2 regions of the Xanthomonas sp. WHRI 1810A genome follow, and region 1 is predicted to be linked to the other one. Evidence: riboswitches for the same ligand, from Rfam matches in the RefSeq annotation. Region 1 holds a riboswitch; the other holds the start of a gene.

What was found. Region 1 has a riboswitch for fluoride ahead of ABQX22_RS03080 (voltage-gated chloride channel family protein). Riboswitches for the same ligand answer to the same signal wherever they lie in the genome.
Region 2: it holds a riboswitch for fluoride, as region 1 does, so the genes downstream of both, ABQX22_RS18800 (voltage-gated chloride channel family protein) here and ABQX22_RS03080 (voltage-gated chloride channel family protein) in region 1, are expected to answer to the same signal.

What each region holds. Positions count from the first base shown of each region.
Region 1 covers NZ_JBEGED010000001.1:679,295-684,198, reverse strand. Annotated here, with positions in the region: gene ABQX22_RS03095 (hypothetical protein) at 1-339, opposite strand, end outside; gene ABQX22_RS03090 (DUF190 domain-containing protein) at 743-1,066, opposite strand; gene ABQX22_RS03085 (hypothetical protein) at 1,147-1,512, opposite strand; gene ABQX22_RS03080 (voltage-gated chloride channel family protein) at 1,509-2,855, opposite strand; fluoride riboswitch at 2,935-3,007, opposite strand; gene ABQX22_RS03075 (DUF190 domain-containing protein) at 3,103-3,426, opposite strand; gene ABQX22_RS03070 (arsinothricin resistance N-acetyltransferase ArsN1 family B) at 3,950-4,501, opposite strand; gene arsH (arsenical resistance protein ArsH) at 4,521-4,904, opposite strand, start outside.
Region 2 covers NZ_JBEGED010000013.1:33,402-38,305, reverse strand. Annotated here, with positions in the region: gene ABQX22_RS18820 (hypothetical protein) at 1-125, opposite strand, end outside; gene ABQX22_RS18815 (hypothetical protein) at 229-495, opposite strand; gene ABQX22_RS18810 (DUF190 domain-containing protein) at 538-861, opposite strand; gene ABQX22_RS18805 (hypothetical protein) at 945-1,310, opposite strand; gene ABQX22_RS18800 (voltage-gated chloride channel family protein) at 1,307-2,653, opposite strand; fluoride riboswitch at 2,734-2,806, opposite strand; gene ABQX22_RS18795 (DUF190 domain-containing protein) at 2,902-3,225, opposite strand; gene ABQX22_RS18790 (aldo/keto reductase) at 3,314-3,679, shown strand; gene ABQX22_RS18785 (HAD family hydrolase) at 4,175-4,807, opposite strand; gene ABQX22_RS18780 (DUF6957 family protein) at 4,841-4,904, opposite strand, start outside.

The DNA of each region.
Region 1 (4,904 bases):
GCTCTCCATGAGTATCCTGAACAGCTGCACTGCCGACACCGCGATTGCGGGAACCAAGAAGCCTCCAATAATTAGTTCAGGAATCTCTCCCACCAAGGGCATGAACTGCCCTCTTTTTGCCATCTGGAAAAGCTCCATCATTTGGTTTGAAGCAACCATTACAGAGCAGCAATACGCCGTCTGGGCTTGTAGCCTGACGCGCCTTTGATTTAGCAGATGAAAGGTCAGCAAGGACACTCCAACGCTTACGATGAAAAGCGCGGCGAACTCATAGACGGATCCTGTGAAAAACCTGCCCATCACAAGCCCGAATACGATGCTCAGCGTCACTGCGCTCATGTGGTCTCCCAATTCTCTAAAATGATTTTGATGAGCCGACGTCGGTGAGCTCCATTTCGCGATCTCATCTTTGGATTGCCAACCGCCATCGCGCTCAATGTTGCTGTGCTCTCAGCTCGTAGCCCGGTACGCAGGTCTGGGCTACGTCGGCCTTGCAGGACTTCTCACTGGGCATACGCAGCGTAACCAATGCGCCTTCGAGCGAGGTGACGATGTACCACCCCTCGCTCGAGACCTTTTGACTGCCTGCGATGCCGGCCAGAAAAAGTGACCAGAAAACCAGTCCTACGAGAAGCGGCTTGTTGTCACGAGCCCAGTTAGCAGGGGCTGGCTGTGGACGTAGGTTATAAACTCGGTACATGGCGCTTATCCTTTTTATTGGTTGTCCAACAAGGTGCGTTTTTTAGTTTTTCGCCTGGCCCACTCGACCGTATTCGATGGGCAATTTGATATAGCTCAGTGAAAACGACTCCTTGGCCAATGCCTCCAGCAACCTGTCGCACCCAATTTCATCAGTGGATATAGTCACCGTGACGGGATGGTCGGCACCGCCGAGGAAATGCGCCGTATGCAAATGCCCCAAATGATCTAGCCCCTCTGTACCGCTCACCAACGTCGCACCCAACGCGCCCTCTCGCTTGGCGAACTCGACCAACCACTCTCCCAGTGGAAGGTGCTGGTAGTTGGTACTCTGTTCGGTGAAAAACGTCAGTTGAAAGCCGTTCATAGCTACATCCTCTAATGTCGCGAGTGACCGACGCTTCGGTCGGCCGTACCTCTTCATTTCCGAGCTGTTTTCAAACTGAATTACGACGCGTCAGTGAGCGGTAACTCACATAAGAGAAGAACTGCTCGCACTTTGCGTAACTCGTCAGCGTGGTCGCGCAGGAATGCGCGCAGCTTGTCCTCTGTATCTAGCAATTCCAGACACTGGGGATGACGCATATCGCCAAGCTCCGGGTGATGATGGGAGATGCGATAGCTTGGCAAATAACCTGCAGAAATCGTCTTGAGCATGACCTGCTCAATTTTTGCTTTTTGAGCAACTTTAAGGAGGTGCTGGGCTAGTGCAGGTGCGCTTAGGTGGTGCCAGAAGCTGGTCACGCGAGCCCGGCTAGCGCCAGGAAAATAGAGTTGCAAAGCTGTCAGGCGATCTTGGTGATGTTCAATCATTTCTCTTCCCCCGCAAGAGTCACTTTCCGCTCGCTGGCGGATTCACTTTGAGCATGAAATTGCTTGATATCAGAGAGCCGGATTTCCTCCGGAAGAGGACGGTGATGCTTGCTGTGGCCGACGCGCTGGGCGTGATAGATCCCGGTGTGTCCGGATACGAGGTAACTTGCGATACAGGCAATGGCTGCAAGCGGAGCAATTTCGGGCCCGAAGAGCTCCATGGCCATAACGATGGTTGCCAGTGGCGTATTAGCTGCACCGGCAAAGACGGCGACAAAGCCGATACCAGCCAGCATGCCGAAGGGAAGGTGCAAGAGGGGAGCCAGCGCATTCCCCAAGGTGGCACCGATGTAAAACAGCGGTGTCACTTCACCGCCTTTGAATCCAGTGCCCAAGGAGACAACGGTGAACACCATCTTTCCAAGCCAATCCCAAGGGGCCATTGGTATTTGAAAGGATTGGACGATGCTCGGAATGCCTAGCCCGATGTACTTATCAACGTCAATGTAATGGTTACTACCGAGCGCCCACACTGCGACTGCGATCAGCAGGCCGCCGGCGAAGGGTCTTAATGGTGAATAGGTGATAAGCCGCTTAACGAAGGCTCCGAGCTTGTGGGTCGCAGTCGCGAATAGCAGGCCGGTAAGGCCAAAGACAATCCCAGCTGCCACCACAGCCATGACGCTCCACAGCTGCACCGGAACCACTTCGCCAATGACGTAATGCGTGTGAACCACGCCCCAGGCTTGCCCCACCTGGTCAGCAACGATTGCCGCAACCACGCAAGGGAAAAGCGCGTCGTAACGCATACGTCCAATGGCCAATACTTCAAGTCCGAATAAAGCCCCGGCAAGAGGGGTGCCGAAGACGGACGCAAAGCCAGCACTGATACCGGCCATGAGAATCACCCGACGGTCTTCGCGGCGCAGACGGAAGACATGCGTCAGTTGATCGGCAAGGGCACCGCCCATTTGCACCGCCGTCCCCTCACGTCCCACAGATGCACCAAAAAGGTGGGAAACCACGGTTCCAACCAGCACCATCGGCACCATGCGCAAAGGCACGATCTTCTTAGGATCATGGATCTCATCGATGATCAGGTTGTTTCCGGCATCAACGGGTTTGCCTATCAAGTGATATGCAAGTCCCACAGCAAAGCCAGCCACTGGCAGGAGCCAGATCACCAAAGGATGGGTTTCTCGCCACTGGGTGGCATGATCCAAGGAAAGGAGGAATAACGCAGAAGCAGAGCCTGCCAAAAGAGCTACAAGACCTGCAAGCGCAAGCCATTTCGCTATATAGGGCAGTAAGTCGAGTTGTTCAGGTCGTCGAAATTTAGACATTTGGCCAGCCACAAAAAAGTAGGTGGGCCTGACCAAAAAGGGAATCTGAGCGCGAACGCCTACAGACCTGATTGATCAGGTTTCTGTAGGCATCATCAGCTGCTACGGGCGCAGCGGTTTGTTAATGGAGGAATGCCATCTCCAATGCGCCGATCTTAGCTAGGTCTGTCCAAAATGTAAAATCGTGTTTCGGAGTACGAGGCAAGCGAAGGCGTCTTCGAGTCACCGCTTACGAAAGAGGGCCAAACTAGGTGACCTCTGTTCCGACGAAGCCCAGCTCAACTGGGGTTTTTATGTAAAACAACGAGATATCTTCAAGCTCCAATCGCTTGAATAACTGTTCAGATTCGTCCTCGGTAATGGCCATACGAATTTCGGTAGGCTGATCCGCTAGTTCAAAAAAATGCGAGGAATGCAGCCGGCCGGTATGCCCAAAGCCTTCGATACCTGTGGACAGAGTCGCACCCCGCAGTCCCATTTCTTTCGCCAAATCAACGACCCAGTCGCCGAGCATCTTTCCCTGATAGCGACGATTCTGTTGAGTAAAGAAGGTCACCAGAAAAGCTTTCATGTTCCTCTCCTCAGCGCGTGTTGATTATTTGATAGGACAGAAGCCCGGCAGCCGTCATTACCAGCGAGCCCACGACGTGTAGTGAAACTGAGCCTAGCGCCCAGGGCAGCCTACCTTCCTGAATCAGGGCAATTGTTTCTGCGGAAAACTTTCGATTCCACGCTCTGAAAACCGCAACGCATAGCCAGGCTTAACGCTGCGATGTTTAGTAATTATCTCATGAGTTCGTGATTGGCTACCACGGCTGTTGGTCCTGCAAGCCGGGTCGATTGTCTCGCGAAACTCAGAGGCCCTGAGGATCCGGAGCACATCCTACTCCCATGTGCCAAAGTCCGTCTGATCCTCCAAAGGCTGCATGAGGTTCCAAAGCGGCCGAATACGAAGGGCAGCTTTCGGCCATAAGCAGCCGGTCGATTTCACAGAACTCGCGAGAGCCAAGTGACATGAGAAAAAGCCAATATCTTCTCGACCGTCAAACTAGCCCTGATTGCCACTCGCAGCCCATCAAGTCGACCTGCGCAACCTAAACCTGCGGACTGATATCCATAAACGGCAGAGTGGGTTTCGGCGGACTCGAAACATCAAGCGCAATACGCCAATACCCAACGTCATGCCAAGCGCCTTGCTTGAATCCTACTTCTGGATACGTACCTATGTGAGCGAAGCCAAGTGCTTCGTGCAACCCCACGCTGCCATCGTTAGGCAGCGCTATCCCGGCATAGGCTGCGTGAAAGCCTTGCCTTTTCAATGTCGGTAGCAACACGTCATACAGTGCCCGACCGACCCCGCTACGGTGCGCTTCTGGCGATATATAAACGGTGACGTCGACCGACCAGCGATAGGCCTCACGAGCCCGATGCTGACTGGCATATGCATAGCCGATGATTTGGCCGTCTCGCTCCGCTACCAGATACGGGTAAGTCGGCAAAGTCGACCCAATCCGCTTGGCCATCTCTTCGACGGTAGGGGGCTCAAGCTCAAACGAAATCGCGGTGCGTTCAACCATCGGTGCGTAAATTGCCTGGATGGCTTGAGCGTCCGAAATCTGCGCATTCCTTACTGTGGTGTTGCTCATTCTCTATCCCCTTGGTCGCTCAAATCGATCTTTGATTGACTCGTTTCGAGAGTGCCTCGGCGCTTTCCTTGCGCTCCGAATAGCGGTCTACCAGATACGTTTCCCGGCCCCGAACCATCAGCGTGAACTTCACCAGTTCCTCCATCACGTCCACAACACGGTCGTAGTAGGCAGATGGCTTCATACGCCCTGCGTCGTCGAACTCCAGAAAGGCCTTGGGTACTGACGACTGGTTTGGGATGGTGATCATCCGCATCCAGCGCCCGAGGATCCGCAGCTGGTTTACCGTGTTGAACGACTGTGATCCACCGCAGACCTGCATGACCGCCAGCGTCTTGCCCTGGCTGGGGCGGACAGCGCCCATCGTGAGAGGAATCCAGTCGATCTGGGCTTTGAACACAGC
Region 2 (4,904 bases), on a different contig from region 1:
AGATGAAACGTCAGCAACGACACTCCAATGCTTACGATGAAAAGCGCGACGAATTCATAGACGGATCCTGTAAAAAGCCTGCCCATCACAAGCCCGAATACGATGCTCAGCATCACTGCGCTCATGTGGTATCCCATTTCTCTAAAGTGGTTTTGATGAGCCGACGTCGGTGAGTTCCATTTCGCAATCTCATCTTTGGATTGCCCACCACCATCGCGCTCGTAACGTTCAACGTTGCTGTGCTCTCAGCTCGTAGCCAGGTACGCAGGTGATGGTCACGTCTGCCTTGCAGGATTTCTCACTGGGCATGCGCATCGTGACCAAGGCGCCTTCGAGCGAGGTGACGATGTACCAACCCTCGCTCGATACCTTTTGGCTGCCTGCAATGCCCGCCAAAAAAAGCGCCCAAAAAACCAGTCCTACGAGGAGCGGCCTGTTGTCACGAGCCCAGTTGACGGGGGCTGGCTGTGGACGCAGGTTATAAATTCGGTACATGGCGTTTATCCTTTTTACTGGTTGTCCAACAAACCGTGGTTTTCAGCTTTTCGCCTGGCCCACTCGACCGTACTCGATGGGCAATTTGATAAAGCTCAGCGAAAACGCCTCCTTGGCCAATGCTTCCAGCAACTTCTCGCACCCGGGCTCATCAGTGGATATCGTCACTGTGACCGGATGATCAGCACCGCTGAGGAAATGCGCGGTATGCAAATGTCCTAAATGATCCAGGCCTTCCGTACCGCTCACCAGCGTCGCTCCCAACATGCCCTCTCGTTTGGCGAACTCAACCAGCCACTCCCCGAGTGGAAGATGCTGGTAGTTGGTACTCTGTTCAGTGAAAAACGTCAGTTGAAAGCCATTCATGGCAACATCCTCTAATGTGGCGAGAGCGACCAACGGTTAGTCGGCTATGCCTCTTCATTTGCGAACTGTTTCTTCGAACTGAATTACAAGGCTTCACTGAGCGGTAACTCGCATAAGAGAAGAACTGCTCGCACCTTGCGCAACTCGTCAGCGTGGTCGCGCAGGAAGGTGCGCAGCTTGACCTCTGTATCCAGCAATTCCAGACACTGCGGATGACGCATATCACCAAGCTCCGGGTGATGATGGGAAATGCGATGGCCCGTCAAATAGCCCGCAGAAATCGGTTTGAGCATGACCTGATCAATCTTGGCTTTCTGCGCGACTTTAAGAAGGTGTTGGGCAAGTGCGGGCGCACTCAGGTGATGCCAGAAATTTGTAACTCGAGCCCGACTAGCGCCAGGGAAATAGAGCTGCAAAGCTGTCAGGCGATCTTGGCGATGTTCGGTCATTTCTCTTCCCCAATAAAAGTCACTTTGCGCTCGCTGGCGGATTCACTTTGAGCATGAAATTGCTTGATATCGGAGAGCCGGATTTCCTTCGGCAGAGGACGGTGATGCTTGCTGTGACCGACGCGCTGGGCGTGATAGATCCCGGTATGCCCGGATACGAGGTAACTTGCGATACAGGCAATGGCTGCAAGCGGAGCAATTTCAGGCCCGAAGAGCTCCATGGCCATGACAATGGTTGCCAGTGGCGTATTAGCTGCACCAGCGAAGACAGCGACAAAACCGATACCAGCCAGCATGCCGAAGGGAAGATGTAAGAGGGGCGCTAGCGCGTTCCCCAAGGTGGCTCCAATGTAAAACAGCGGAGTGACTTCGCCGCCCTTGAATCCAGTCCCCAGGGAGACAACGGTGAACAACATCTTTCCAAGCCAGTCCCAAGGAGCCATTGGCATTTGAAAGGATTGGACGATGCTCGGAATCCCCAGTCCGATGTACTTATCGACATCGGTGTAATGGTTGCTACCAAGCGCCCACACTGCCACTGCGATCAGAAGGCCGCCGGCGAATGGTCGTAATGGCGAATAGGAGATAAGTCGTTTAACGAAAGCCCCTAGCTTATGGGTGGTCGTCGCGAATAGCAGGCCAGTGAGGCCGAAGATAATCCCAGCGGCGACCACAGCCATGACGCTCCAGAGCTGCACGGGAACCACTTCGCCAATGACGTAATGCGTATGAACCACTCCCCAGGCTTTCCCCACCTGGTCAGCAACGATTGCCGCAACCACGCAAGGGAAAAGCGCGTCGTAACGCATGCGTCCGATGGCCAACACTTCAAGTCCGAACAAAGCCCCGGCAAGAGGGGTGCCGAAGACGGACGCAAAGCCAGCACTGATACCGGCCATGAGAATCACCCGGCGATCTTCGCGGCGTAGCCGAAAGACATGCGTCAATTGATCCGCAAGAGCGCCGCCCATCTGCACCGCCGTTCCCTCACGTCCCACAGATGCACCGAAGAGGTGGGAAACCACGGTTCCGATTAGCACCATCGGCACCATGCGCAAGGGAATAGTCTTTTTAGGATCGTGGATCTCATCGATGATCAGGTTGTTTCCGGCATCAACTGGTTTGCCTATCAGGTGATACGCAAGTCCCACGGCAAAGCCAGCAACTGGCAGGAGCCAGAGCACCCAGGGATGGGCTTCTCGCCACTGGGTGGCATGATCCAAAGAAAGGAGGAATAACGCAGAGGCAGAGCCTGCCAAAAGAGCTACAAGACCAGCAAGCGCAAGCCATTTCGCAATATAGGGCAGTAAGTCGAGTTGTTCAGGTCGTCGAAATTTAGACATTTGGCCAGCCACAAAAATGTAAGTGGGCCTGACCAAAAAGGGGATTCTGGGCGCGAACGCCTACAGACCTGGTTGATCAGGTTTCTGTAGGCATCATCAGCTGCTACGGGCACAGCGGTTGGTTAATGGAGGAATGCCATCTCCAATGAGCCGATCTTAGCGAGCTCTGTCCAAAATGTAAAATCGTGTTTCGGAGCACGAGGCAAGCGTAGGCGTCTTCGAGTCACCGCTTATGAAAGCAGGCCAGACTAGGTGACTTCTGTTCCGGCGAAGCCCATCTCAACTGGGGTTTTTATGTAAAATAACGAGATATCTTCAAGCTCCAATCGCTTGAATAACTGCACAGATTCGTCCTCGGTAATGGCCATACGAATTTCGGTAGGCTGATCCGCTAGTTCAAAAAAATGCGAGGAATGCAGCCGGCCGGTATGCCCAAAGCCTTCGATACCTGTGGACAGAGTCGCACCCCGCAGTCCCATTTCTTTCGCCAAATCAACGATCCAGTCGCCGAGCATCTTTCCCTGATAGCGACGATTCTGTTGAGTAAAGAAAGTGACCAGAAAACCTTTCATGTTCCTCTCCTAAGCGCGTGCTGATTATTTGATAGGACAGAAGCCCGGCAGCCGTCATTGCCACCCGGGCAGGATTCACACTGGCATCATGCGCACTGGTCAAGTCGGATGCAAACGACTGGTCAAGTCGAATGCAAATGGCTGGTCAAGTTCATGCAATTGCCCAGACGGTGCCCGCGAGGCCAACCACCATCTCGTCACACTGATCGATGAAATCGCCCAACGCAAGCAAGCCACCCCCGCCCAGATTGCACTGGCCTGGCTGCTGGCACAAAAGCCGTGGATCGCGCCTATCCCAGGTACAACCAAGCTGCATCGCCTTGAAGAAAACGTAGGCGGAGCAACCGTGGAATTGACCGTAGAAGACCTTCGCGAACTTGGTGAGGTTCTGGCCAAGGTGCCTGTACAAGGTGAGCGCTACACCGCGCAGATGATGAAAACCATCAACCGTTAATCGGTCTTCAGCGCCTGACGGTGTTTCTTCGGGGGCACCGTCACACCCTCGTTTCCCACTATCCATCTGCACGAGCGACCGATCACTATGGAGTCAGAAGAAGCTACCGGCTATGGCGGCTGTATTGGTCGTGGTCATCGGCTCGCAATTGCTGCAGTGGTCAGAGACATGGACAAGTTGCTGCCTGTCATCCCTGTCTATATCGGTTTTATACTCTTGGCGCCCCTGGCAGGTGCACTCGTGGCTCGGGCATTCAAATTGCCGGCCAGCACGGCGAGATCAGTAGCCTTTAGTAGCTCCACACGTAACTCGTTGGTAGTTCTACCATTGGCACTGGCTTGACCCGAGGACATCAGAGGGCTCGCTGCGGCAGCAGTCATCACCCAAACGTTGATTGAGTTGGTCAGCGAGCTTATTTACATCCGAATAATCCCTGCGTTGATTTGGCGCAAAATGTAGTGGTTTGTAAGCATCAGCCCGACTCAACTTGCACTACTACGCGTCGGTGAGCACAACCTTTGCGAAGTCAGTGAGGCTCGAAAATCCCTCTGCCTCCCCCCTGCGTAAGCGAAAGCCGCTGATACCACATTGGCGAGGCCCGTCCCTGTCGCATCGCGCCGAGTCGCCAATCATCACGACTCGTCCATGACTGCCGAAGTCATCACCAGGCCTGACACCCAGTAAGTCACAGGTATTTCGATAGATGATCGGGGAAGGCTTCATGGCGCCAACGTGGTAGCTGAAACCGTAGCCACCTAGGTTCGGAAAGATCTGTTGAATCGCTGGGCCATATGGCATGGCCAGATTGGAGCATATGGCTGTTGGCATGCCCGCAGCCCGTAGCATCGCTATGGCTTCTAAGGCATCTGGGAACGGCTCAATGCTCGCAAGCTCGGCTTTGAGAGCTTGCTCCAGGAGACCGAGCCGGTCAGGCGACAGATGAATACCAAAACGTGCAGCCGCCTCTGAAATGCACAGTCTGTGGGTCATCAGGGTCTGCATGTCGTCTGGCCTAAAACTGCGGCCTTGCCGCTTTCCTTCGCGCAGCAGCTGACCATAGGGGTGTGTTGGCCGTGTTATCCGGGCAAGGGTGCCGAACGCATCGAAGATTACTGCCGTGATTTTCATCAGATTCCCTGGCAAGGACGTCGGGTCTGGAGCCTACTTATTAAGAGGGCCGTTAGGTGAAAACGACACGCTTGCCATCCTGTTGGCTTGGGCTTGA